Regions from separate parts of the Bacillus coreaensis genome, predicted to be linked through region 2. Evidence: a T-box and tRNA genes for the amino acid it is inferred to sense, from the RefSeq annotation. Region 2 holds a T-box; the other regions hold tRNA genes.

Region 1 (3,240 bases), on a different contig from region 2:
TCAAGTCCTCTCACCGGCACCACTTTATACCGAGCCATTAGCTCAGTCGGTAGAGCATCTGACTTTTAATCAGAGGGTCGAAGGTTCGAGTCCTTCATGGCTCACCATTTTTCTTAAATAATGTAGGCTATTATTATGCGGGTGTGGCGGAATTGGCAGACGCACTAGACTTAGGATCTAGCGCCGCAAGGCGTGGGGGTTCGACTCCCTTCACCCGCACCAAAGTTTTTTGCGTTAGCAAAATAACTTACCATATGCGGAAGTAGTTCAGTGGTAGAATACAACCTTGCCAAGGTTGGGGTCGCGGGTTCGAATCCCGTCTTCCGCTCCAAGAACTTCTTTTGCCGGGGTGGCGGAACTGGCAGACGCACAGGACTTAAAATCCTGCGGTAGGTGACTACCGTACCGGTTCGATTCCGGTCCTCGGCACCAAGGATTTTTACGAAGTAAAATATCCTTCCATAGATTGTAAAGCAAAATAGCTGTCCTTAACACACTAATATAATTAACATTATAATACATGCGCCCGTAGCTCAATTGGATAGAGCGTCTGACTACGGATCAGAAGGTTATGGGTTCGACTCCTTTCGGGCGCGCCAAATTAGTTATAATCGGGGAGTAGCTCAGCTTGGTAGAGCACTTGGTTTGGGACCAAGGGGTCGCAGGTTCGAATCCTGTCTTCCCGACCATCTAACTTTATTATGGGGCCTTAGCTCAGCTGGGAGAGCGCCTGCCTTGCACGCAGGAGGTCAGCGGTTCGATCCCGCTAGGCTCCACCAATATTTTTTACAGATCGTAGTGTAGTGAAAATAATCTTCAATAATTTTTTTGGCGGTGTAGCTCAGCTGGCTAGAGCGTACGGTTCATACCCGTGAGGTCGGGGGTTCGATCCCCTCCGCCGCTACCAAAGATACGGAGGTATACCCAAGTCTGGCTGAAGGGATCGGTCTTGAAAACCGACAGGCGGGTCAAACCGCGCGGGGGTTCGAATCCCTCTACCTCCTCCATTTTTTTAAAATAATATTGTCGCGGGGTGGAGCAGTCTGGTAGCTCGTCGGGCTCATAACCCGAAGGTCGCAGGTTCAAATCCTGTCCCCGCAATTAAGTTGCTTCAAGGGAACTTGAAAAGACTTTGGTCCCGTGGTGTAGCGGTTAACATGCCTGCCTGTCACGCAGGAGATCGCCGGTTCGATCCCGGTCGGGACCGCCATTTTAAGTAAATATGGCTCAGTAGCTCAGTCGGTAGAGCAAAGGACTGAAAATCCTTGTGTCGGCGGTTCGATTCCGTCCTGAGCCACCATTAATTTTATTGCACATTTAATTCCAATCTGGAGGGGTAGCGAAGTGGCTAAACGCGGCGGACTGTAAATCCGCTCCCTTGGGTTCGGCGGTTCGAATCCGTCCCCCTCCACCATCATGGCGGTTGTGGCGAAGTGGTTAACGCATCGGATTGTGGTTCCGACATTCGTGGGTTCGATTCCCATCAGTCGCCCCATCTTAATAAAATTTGTATTTCTTTTATACCTTGTAGTCGACGATATTTCATAAATTTCCTGAAGTGAAATTTCCAAAATATCCTCTTGGTGTGCGGATTCTTGCAGAGAATTCGGGGAAGAATTACATGAAGTTTAATCAATGGGCTATAGCCAAGCGGTAAGGCAACGGACTTTGACTCCGTCATGCGTTGGTTCGAATCCAGCTAGCCCAGTCATGGCAGCATAGCCAAGTGGTAAGGCAGAGGTCTGCAAAACCTTTATCCCCGGTTCAAATCCGGGTGTTGCCTCCAATTTAATATTTGCGGGTGTAGTTTAATGGTAAAACCTCAGCCTTCCAAGCTGATGTCGTGAGTTCGATTCTCATCACCCGCTCCAAATAAGGGGCCTATAGCTCAGCTGGTTAGAGCGCACGCCTGATAAGCGTGAGGTCGATGGTTCGAGTCCATTTAGGCCCACCAGATTTTTTACGATAGCAGAATAATATTTCAATGTTCCGCAGTAGCTCAGTGGTAGAGCAATCGGCTGTTAACCGATCGGTCGTAGGTTCGAGTCCTACCTGCGGAGCCATTTTTATGTCTATGGGGAAGTACTCAAGAGGCTGAAGAGGCGCCCCTGCTAAGGGTGTAGGTCGGGTAACCGGCGCGAGGGTTCAAATCCCTCCTTCTCCGCCAGTCTATATATGCGCCTTTAGCTCAGCTGGATAGAGCATACGCCTTCTAAGCGTACGGTCAGAGGTTCGAATCCTCTAAGGCGCGTAATATAACAAAGTAAAAAACGCTTATTGAGCGTTTTTTTTTTGTGTTTTTTTTATCTTTAAATAAAATATTTACTTTATGACTTTTCAGCAAACCTTGAAGAATAGCAGGTGGGTGGATGGTTTGGACTCACTTCCATAAAGGGGGTTTGTTGAGTAAGATAAAAATAATTCAGTTGAATAGAAAGAGGTGAATGTTTTGATTAAATATAAAAGTCTACATCATGTAAGTCTTACTGTTTCAGATTTGGAAAGAGCAAAAGATTTCTATGGGAAAGTTTTATGTTTAAAAGAAATACCACGGCCAGACTTTGATTTTTCAGGTGCATGGTTTGAAATAGAGGGACAGCAACTCCACTTGATCGTCGATCCTTTTTCACAGACGATTCGGCAGGATAAAAGCTTATCCAGCAGAGAAGGTCACTTTGCCCTGAGAGTCGAGAACTACTATGACACACTTACGTGGTTAAAACAGAATAAAGTGGAACTCCTTGAAAAACCATACGGAAAAAGTGGTTTTGCACAAATTTTCTGTGCTGATCCAGATGGTAATTTAGTTGAACTAAATGTTAATCAAAAAGAATTATAAAAGCATCCCTTTGTAGAATGGAGCTTCAGGAATAATCAGTTTACACATTATAAATAATATGAGTATGAAAACTTTAATTCTAATGATTTTCACAGTTTTTTTACTAATGTTACCTAATGAAGTGCAAGCCGAAGAGATGATTTCAGTGAAATTAAGAAATTATATCGGAGACACCTCTAAATTACCATTTCACATAAAAGGAGCTTATTCAACATTAGATCCAGCATTGATGATAACGGAAGGGGTTGAATATACACTATCATTTAAGGGTGGGGAAATGTTTCTCACTTGTGGTGAGTCAACAACGGAAATAGCTAGCCCGTTCATTTTATATCCTGATTCTTATGATGAAAAGCATCTAATCTACATTAATGGCAGGCCTTATATGGGTGCGGTAGAAT
Region 2 (3,240 bases):
AAATAAGTTTGTATCTATAGAGCATCGGCAAATATTAGGCAGCATGATGTCGCTTGGATTAAAAAGAGGGAAATTTGGAGACATCCTTATAGAAGAGGAAACTATTCAACTCTTTGTCGCCAATGAAGTAAGCGATTATATATCCATGCAGCTGGAGTCGGTAGGACGTTCAAAAGTAAGTTTAAAAGAGCGGCGTCTGGACGAAGCCATTCAAATGAGGGAACAATGGAATGAGTACACGACCACCGTTTCTTCGCTAAGATTAGATACAATTATAGCTGCTGCTCATAATATTTCTCGTCAGAAATCTCAAACATTAATTGCAGGTGGAGTAGTGAAAATTAATTGGATGACCATTGAAAATCCTTCATTTGAATGTAAGGAAGACGATGTCTTATCGGTACGAGGATACGGAAGGGCAAAACTATCTTCCATCGATGGGAAAACAAAGAAAGATAAATGGCGAATTGTTGTAGAAAAACATCAATAATTTATAAAAAATTTGCAGGAATTTAAAAGTACTTGTCGAATATCTGTTACAATGAATAGTATATACTATTAAGCAATTGGAGGTGGCTTATAATGCCATTAACACCGTTAGACATACATAACAAGGAATTTACAAAAGGATTCCGTGGTTACGATGAAGATGAAGTAAATGAGTTCCTTGACCAAGTCATCAAGGACTACGAATTGATTATTCGAGAAAAGAAAGAACTGGATGAACGATTAAAAGATATGAATGAGCGTTTAACTCATTTTTCGAATATTGAAGAAACCTTAAATAAATCAATTGTTGTAGCTCAAGAAGCAGCGGAAGAGCTAAAGCGTAATTCTCAAAAAGAAGCTAAGCTAATTATTAGAGAAGCAGAGAAAAATGCGGATCGTATTGTAAATGAATCCCTTTCTAAAGCGCGTAAAATTGCTCTAGAAATTGAGGATTTGAAAAAGCAATCCAAAGTATTTAGAACGCGCTTTAAAATGCTTATTGAAGCTCAGCTTGATATGCTTAATAACGATGATTGGGATCATCTATTACAATACGAGCTTGATTCAGCAGAATTAAAATCTGCAAATTTAAAAGAAGAAGAAGATTCATTGGCTTGACGAAAAGCCGGTTCTTCGAATATAATTTTTTAACAAGTAAAAATTGTATGTTGCGATGACAGGGATAGTAGAATTTATCAATGCTTTTTCTAGCGAGTTAACAGTTGGTGGGAGGTTAACAAAAGCGATAAGTTTGAACATCACCCTTGAGTACCAAGCTGAACGTCCACTAGGAATAGTAAGCTTTGGCGTCTAAATTCACGTTACGAATTTTAGAGCGGATGGGTTTTTAGCCTATCTACTAGGGTGGTACCGCGGGAATACAAGCCTTCTCGTCCCTTTTTGGGATGAGAGGGCTTTTTTGTATTTATTTTTACTAATAACTGGTAACAATGTAGCTAGATGAGGAAGATTTAGGAGGAAGTTTAAAAATGGATTATAAAGATACGTTATTGATGCCGCAAACGGAATTCCCGATGCGTGGAAATTTGCCAAAGCGTGAGCCAGAGATTCAAGAAAAGTGGAACCAACTGGATATTTATTCTAGAGTTCAAGATCGTACGAAGGATCGTCCGATGTTTGTTCTTCACGATGGGCCTCCGTATGCAAATGGAGATATTCATATGGGGCACGCATTAAATAAAATCCTTAAAGACTTTATTGTGCGTTATAAGTCAATGAGTGGTTACAATGCTCCTTATGTTCCTGGTTGGGATACACACGGGCTGCCAATCGAGCAAGCATTAACCAATAAGGGTGTGAAACGCAAGGAACTTACAGTAGCGGAGTTTCGTAAGCTTTGTGAAGAGTATGCTTTAGGGCAAATTGATTCTCAGCGTACTCAGTTTAAGCGTTTAGGTGTTCGTGGAGATTGGGAGAATCCTTATATCACTCTTGATCCGGCATATGAAGCACAGCAAATTAAGGTTTTTGGTGAAATGGCGAAGAAAGGCTATATCTATAAAGGATTAAAGCCGGTTTACTGGTCACCTTCAAGCGAATCAGCATTAGCAGAAGCGGAAATTGAGTACCAGGATAAAAAGTCAGCTTCGATTTATGTTGGCTTCCCTGTTCAAGATGGAAAGGGTGTGCTTGATGCGGATACGGAAATCGTTATCTGGACAACAACACCGTGGACTATTCCAGCAAACCTTGGAATTTCCGTTCATCCAACATTAAATTATGTTGTTGCTCAAGTAAATAATAAAAAGTACGTTGTGGCTGAAGAGCTTTTAGAAGCAGTCACAAAGGAAATTGGCTGGGAAGAAGTAACGGTAGTAAAGACAGTGAAAGGACAGGAGCTAGAACATGTTTTAGCTAAGCATCCTTTATATGAACGTACGTCTTTAGTGATGCTTGGGGAACATGTCACGACGGATGCGGGAACGGGTTGTGTTCATACGGCTCCAGGGCATGGGGAAGACGACTTCCATGTAGGTCAAAAATACGGTTTAGACGTTCTTTGTCCAGTTGATGATAAAGGAGTAATGACGAAGGAAGCAGTGGGCTTTGAAGGACTTTTCTATGATACAGCAAATAAGCCGATTACGGAAAAGCTTCAAGAAGTGGGTGCTTTATTAAAACTTACATTTATTACTCACTCTTATCCGCATGACTGGAGAACAAAGAAACCAGTTATCTTCCGTGCAACAGCTCAGTGGTTTGCTTCAATTAAAGATTTCCGAGAAGACTTGTTGGAAGCTGTTAAAGAAACGAAGTGGGTTCCAGCTTGGGGAGAAACTCGTCTATTCAATATGGTACGTGACCGTGGAGATTGGTGTATTTCTCGTCAACGTGTATGGGGTGTTCCAATTCCTGTATTTTATGGCGAAGACGGAGAACCAATTATCACGGATGAAACCATTGAGCATGTATCCGGGTTATTCCGTGAAAATGGTTCAAATATTTGGTTTGAAAGAGAAGCTAAAGAGCTGTTACCTGAAGGCTTTACACATCCATCAAGCCCGAATGGGAAATTTACAAAAGAAACGGATATTATGGACGTTTGGTTTGATTCTGGTTCTTCCCATCAAGCTGTTCTAGAAGAGAGAAGTGATTTACAAAGACCAGCGGATCTTTATCTCGAAGGATCTGACCAGTATCGTGGATGGTTTAACTCTTCATTATCTACAGGGGTAGCTGTAACAGGGAAGGCTCCATATAAGGGAGTACTAAGCCATGGTTTCGCTCTTG
Region 3 (3,240 bases), on a different contig from region 2:
CTTCTTCTTCATTCATTATCTAGTTTTGAGAGAATGGTAAAAATTTCTCTTGAAAAATTGCGGAAAACTATTATAATAAATAGTGTCGCATAAATAGTCTGGTGGCGATAGCGAAAAGGTCACACCCGTTCCCATACCGAACACGGAAGTTAAGCTTTTCAGCGCCAATGGTAGTTGAGGGTTTCCCTCTGTGAGAGTAGGACGTCGCCAGGCGGTAATGGAGGATTAGCTCAGCTGGGAGAGCACCTGCCTTACAAGCAGGGGGTCGGCGGTTCGATCCCGTCATCCTCCACCAAAAATTTTTCGCGAAGCGAAAATATTTATCCTTCACTAAGTGAAAATAACTATCCATTTAAATGATTTTCCTTCACAAAGTGAAGATAACTAATCATTGTTTGCCGGCGTAGCTCAATTGGTAGAGCAACTGACTTGTAATCAGTAGGTTGGGGGTTCAAGTCCTCTCACCGGCACCATTTGTACGAGCCATTAGCTCAGTCGGTAGAGCATCTGACTTTTAATCAGAGGGTCGAAGGTTCGAGTCCTTCATGGCTCACCAAAGTTTTTTACTTCAGCAAAATAACTTTACATTATGCGGGTGTGGCGGAATTGGCAGACGCACTAGACTTAGGATCTAGCGCCGCAAGGCGTGGGGGTTCGACTCCCTTCACCCGCACCAAAGTTTTTTGCGATAGCAAAATAACTTACCATATGCGGAAGTAGTTCAGTGGTAGAATACAACCTTGCCAAGGTTGGGGTCGCGGGTTCGAATCCCGTCTTCCGCTCCAAGAACTTATTTTGCCGGGGTGGCGGAACTGGCAGACGCACAGGACTTAAAATCCTGCGGTAGGTGACTACCGTACCGGTTCGATTCCGGTCCTCGGCACCAAGGATTTTTACAAAGTAAAATATCCAAAGTTTTATAATGAAAAATATGCGCCCGTAGCTCAATTGGATAGAGCGTCTGACTACGGATCAGAAGGTTATGGGTTCGACTCCTTTCGGGCGCGCCATATTAGTTATAATCGGGGAGTAGCTCAGCTTGGTAGAGCACTTGGTTTGGGACCAAGGGGTCGCAGGTTCGAATCCTGTCTTCCCGACCATCTAACTCGATATTTATGGGGCCTTAGCTCAGCTGGGAGAGCGCCTGCCTTGCACGCAGGAGGTCAGCGGTTCGATCCCGCTAGGCTCCACTTAGATTTTTTCACGTAACGTAGTATAGTGAAAAAATCTTCATTAATTCAGGAACATGTGAATTAAAAATTCAATGAATTACTTTGGCGGTGTAGCTCAGCTGGCTAGAGCGTACGGTTCATACCCGTGAGGTCGGGGGTTCGATCCCCTCCGCCGCTACCAAAACTATTAACCAGGTTTCTTTATTTATTGGACCTTTAGCTCAGCTGGTTAGAGCAGACGGCTCATAACCGTCCGGTCGTAGGTTCGAGTCCTACAAGGTCCACCATTTATAATATGTTGGAGGTATACCCAAGTCCGGCTGAAGGGATCGGTCTTGAAAACCGACAGGCGGGTCATACCGCGCGGGGGTTCGAATCCCTCTACCTCCTCCATTTTTAAAAAATAATATTGTCGCGGGGTGGAGCAGTCTGGTAGCTCGTCGGGCTCATAACCCGAAGGTCGCAGGTTCAAATCCTGTCCCCGCAATTAAAAGTTATTTTCAGGGAAACTTGAGAAAAACTTTGGTCCCGTGGTGTAGCGGTTAACATGCCTGCCTGTCACGCAGGAGATCGCCGGTTCGATCCCGGTCGGGACCGCCATATTGTGGCTCAGTAGCTCAGTCGGTAGAGCAAAGGACTGAAAATCCTTGTGTCGGCGGTTCGATTCCGTCCTGAGCCACCATTTATATTCAGTTGAATTATGGCGATTGTGGCGAAGTGGTTAACGCACCGGATTGTGGTTCCGGCATTCGTGGGTTCAATTCCCATCAGTCGCCCCATAAGTTTTATGCGGGTGTAGTTTAATGGTAAAACCTCAGCCTTCCAAGCTGATGTCGTGAGTTCGATTCTCATCACCCGCTCCAAATAAGGGCCTATAGCTCAGCTGGTTAGAGCGCACGCCTGATAAGCGTGAGGTCGATGGTTCGAGTCCATTTAGGCCCACCATAGTGTTTTTAGGATAGTAAAATAACTTACTATTATTCCACAGTAGCTCAGTTGGTAGAGCATTCGGCTGTTAACCGAACGGTCACAGGTTCGAGTCCTGTCTGTGGAGCCATATGGGGAAGTACTCAAGAGGCTGAAGAGGCGCCCCTGCTAAGGGTGTAGGTCGGGTAACCGGCGCGAGGGTTCAAATCCCTCCTTCTCCGCCATATGGCCCCTTGGTCAAGCGGTTAAGACACCGCCCTTTCACGGCGGTAACACGGGTTCGAATCCCGTAGGGGTCATAAAAACATTGAACATTTGTTCAATGTTTTTTTTGATTTTCTAGGTCCTCCTATACCTCCACAAACTACTCTATTACCTCTTATATCAAATATCCTCAAAGTTCATTTAACATTTCCAATATTCGACAATTATATGAAAACCCTTTCATTTTTCTTCATAAAAACCACCTCATCACATAAATAAATCCTCTTGAATATATTATTCAAATTTCAGTTATTTTAAAATTTAAAATACATATTTTTTCATTAACACCAAATAAATAGCATATATCTCTATATCTGCATCATAAAATTTATTATCTATTAAAAAATAATTTCTATCATTTTTTGCAGTTTGCTGCGTTAAAGGGATGAATGCTGTCGAAAACATTGGCCTTATAGATAATTATGTCGAAATGGACAGTTAATTGTCAGAAAAATTAAAGAGGGATTTGAAAGAGTGGCGAGAATTATACAGTAAAAGTAATGTACAAAACTAAAGAATAGGTAGGGAGTAGAATGATTTTGGATTTGATTCATCCAACTGAATACCAGCTGCACTTGTTTCATGAGGGAAATTTTTTTGAATGCTATCGTCTGTTTGGTGCTCATGTTCTTACTATTGATGAAAAGAAATGCACAAGATTTTGTGTGTGGGCACCAAACGCAACACAAGTATCTCTTGCTAGTGATGTAAACAATTGGAATGGAAGTGGTTATGAATTTAAAAAGGTAAATGATGAAGGGGTATGGATGCTCATTGTTGAGCAGGATTTAACGGGCTGCCTTTATAAATATGAAATTCACACATCCACTGGTGAAATATTATTGAAGTCTGATCCATATGCCTTTTTCTCTGAAGA

What was found. The T-box of region 2 lies ahead of ileS (isoleucine--tRNA ligase). A T-box ahead of a tRNA ligase gene usually reads a tRNA of that ligase, here a tRNA-Ile.
Region 1: it encodes a tRNA-Ile, which carries the amino acid that the T-box ahead of ileS (isoleucine--tRNA ligase) is inferred to sense. The anticodon was not compared.
Region 3: it encodes a tRNA-Ile, which carries the amino acid that the T-box ahead of ileS (isoleucine--tRNA ligase) is inferred to sense. The anticodon was not compared.

Annotation. Positions count from the first base shown of each region.
Region 1 is NZ_JBOCCY010000023.1:883-4,122, forward strand. It holds tRNA gene ACQ5H4_RS21615 (tRNA-Thr) at 1-22, shown strand, start outside; tRNA gene ACQ5H4_RS21620 (tRNA-Lys) at 32-107, shown strand; tRNA gene ACQ5H4_RS21625 (tRNA-Leu) at 138-222, shown strand; tRNA gene ACQ5H4_RS21630 (tRNA-Gly) at 257-331, shown strand; tRNA gene ACQ5H4_RS21635 (tRNA-Leu) at 344-432, shown strand; tRNA gene ACQ5H4_RS21640 (tRNA-Arg) at 523-599, shown strand; tRNA gene ACQ5H4_RS21645 (tRNA-Pro) at 613-689, shown strand; tRNA gene ACQ5H4_RS21650 (tRNA-Ala) at 704-779, shown strand; tRNA gene ACQ5H4_RS21655 (tRNA-Met) at 831-907, shown strand; tRNA gene ACQ5H4_RS21660 (tRNA-Ser) at 915-1,007, shown strand; tRNA gene ACQ5H4_RS21665 (tRNA-Met) at 1,028-1,101, shown strand; tRNA gene ACQ5H4_RS21670 (tRNA-Asp) at 1,135-1,210, shown strand; tRNA gene ACQ5H4_RS21675 (tRNA-Phe) at 1,225-1,300, shown strand; tRNA gene ACQ5H4_RS21680 (tRNA-Tyr) at 1,331-1,414, shown strand; tRNA gene ACQ5H4_RS21685 (tRNA-His) at 1,420-1,495, shown strand; tRNA gene ACQ5H4_RS21690 (tRNA-Gln) at 1,637-1,708, shown strand; tRNA gene ACQ5H4_RS21695 (tRNA-Cys) at 1,713-1,786, shown strand; tRNA gene ACQ5H4_RS21700 (tRNA-Gly) at 1,798-1,871, shown strand; tRNA gene ACQ5H4_RS21705 (tRNA-Ile) at 1,878-1,954, shown strand; tRNA gene ACQ5H4_RS21710 (tRNA-Asn) at 1,989-2,063, shown strand; tRNA gene ACQ5H4_RS21715 (tRNA-Ser) at 2,077-2,167, shown strand; tRNA gene ACQ5H4_RS21720 (tRNA-Arg) at 2,178-2,251, shown strand; gene ACQ5H4_RS21725 (VOC family protein) at 2,450-2,839, shown strand; gene ACQ5H4_RS21730 (SpoIID/LytB domain-containing protein) at 2,976-3,240, shown strand, end outside.
Region 2 is NZ_JBOCCY010000002.1:310,899-314,138, forward strand. It holds gene ACQ5H4_RS04770 (YlmH family RNA-binding protein) at 1-490, shown strand, start outside; gene ACQ5H4_RS04775 (DivIVA domain-containing protein) at 583-1,107, shown strand; T-box leader at 1,154-1,390, shown strand; gene ileS (isoleucine--tRNA ligase) at 1,479-3,240, shown strand, end outside.
Region 3 is NZ_JBOCCY010000026.1:290-3,529, forward strand. It holds rRNA gene rrf (5S ribosomal RNA) at 98-213, shown strand; tRNA gene ACQ5H4_RS22480 (tRNA-Val) at 220-295, shown strand; tRNA gene ACQ5H4_RS22485 (tRNA-Thr) at 398-473, shown strand; tRNA gene ACQ5H4_RS22490 (tRNA-Lys) at 481-556, shown strand; tRNA gene ACQ5H4_RS22495 (tRNA-Leu) at 592-676, shown strand; tRNA gene ACQ5H4_RS22500 (tRNA-Gly) at 711-785, shown strand; tRNA gene ACQ5H4_RS22505 (tRNA-Leu) at 798-886, shown strand; tRNA gene ACQ5H4_RS22510 (tRNA-Arg) at 934-1,010, shown strand; tRNA gene ACQ5H4_RS22515 (tRNA-Pro) at 1,024-1,100, shown strand; tRNA gene ACQ5H4_RS22520 (tRNA-Ala) at 1,118-1,190, shown strand; tRNA gene ACQ5H4_RS22525 (tRNA-Met) at 1,277-1,353, shown strand; tRNA gene ACQ5H4_RS22530 (tRNA-Ile) at 1,383-1,459, shown strand; tRNA gene ACQ5H4_RS22535 (tRNA-Ser) at 1,473-1,565, shown strand; tRNA gene ACQ5H4_RS22540 (tRNA-Met) at 1,586-1,659, shown strand; tRNA gene ACQ5H4_RS22545 (tRNA-Asp) at 1,697-1,772, shown strand; tRNA gene ACQ5H4_RS22550 (tRNA-Phe) at 1,779-1,854, shown strand; tRNA gene ACQ5H4_RS22555 (tRNA-His) at 1,876-1,951, shown strand; tRNA gene ACQ5H4_RS22560 (tRNA-Gly) at 1,962-2,035, shown strand; tRNA gene ACQ5H4_RS22565 (tRNA-Ile) at 2,041-2,117, shown strand; tRNA gene ACQ5H4_RS22570 (tRNA-Asn) at 2,154-2,229, shown strand; tRNA gene ACQ5H4_RS22575 (tRNA-Ser) at 2,233-2,323, shown strand; tRNA gene ACQ5H4_RS22580 (tRNA-Glu) at 2,327-2,398, shown strand; gene glgB (1,4-alpha-glucan branching protein GlgB) at 2,897-3,240, shown strand, end outside.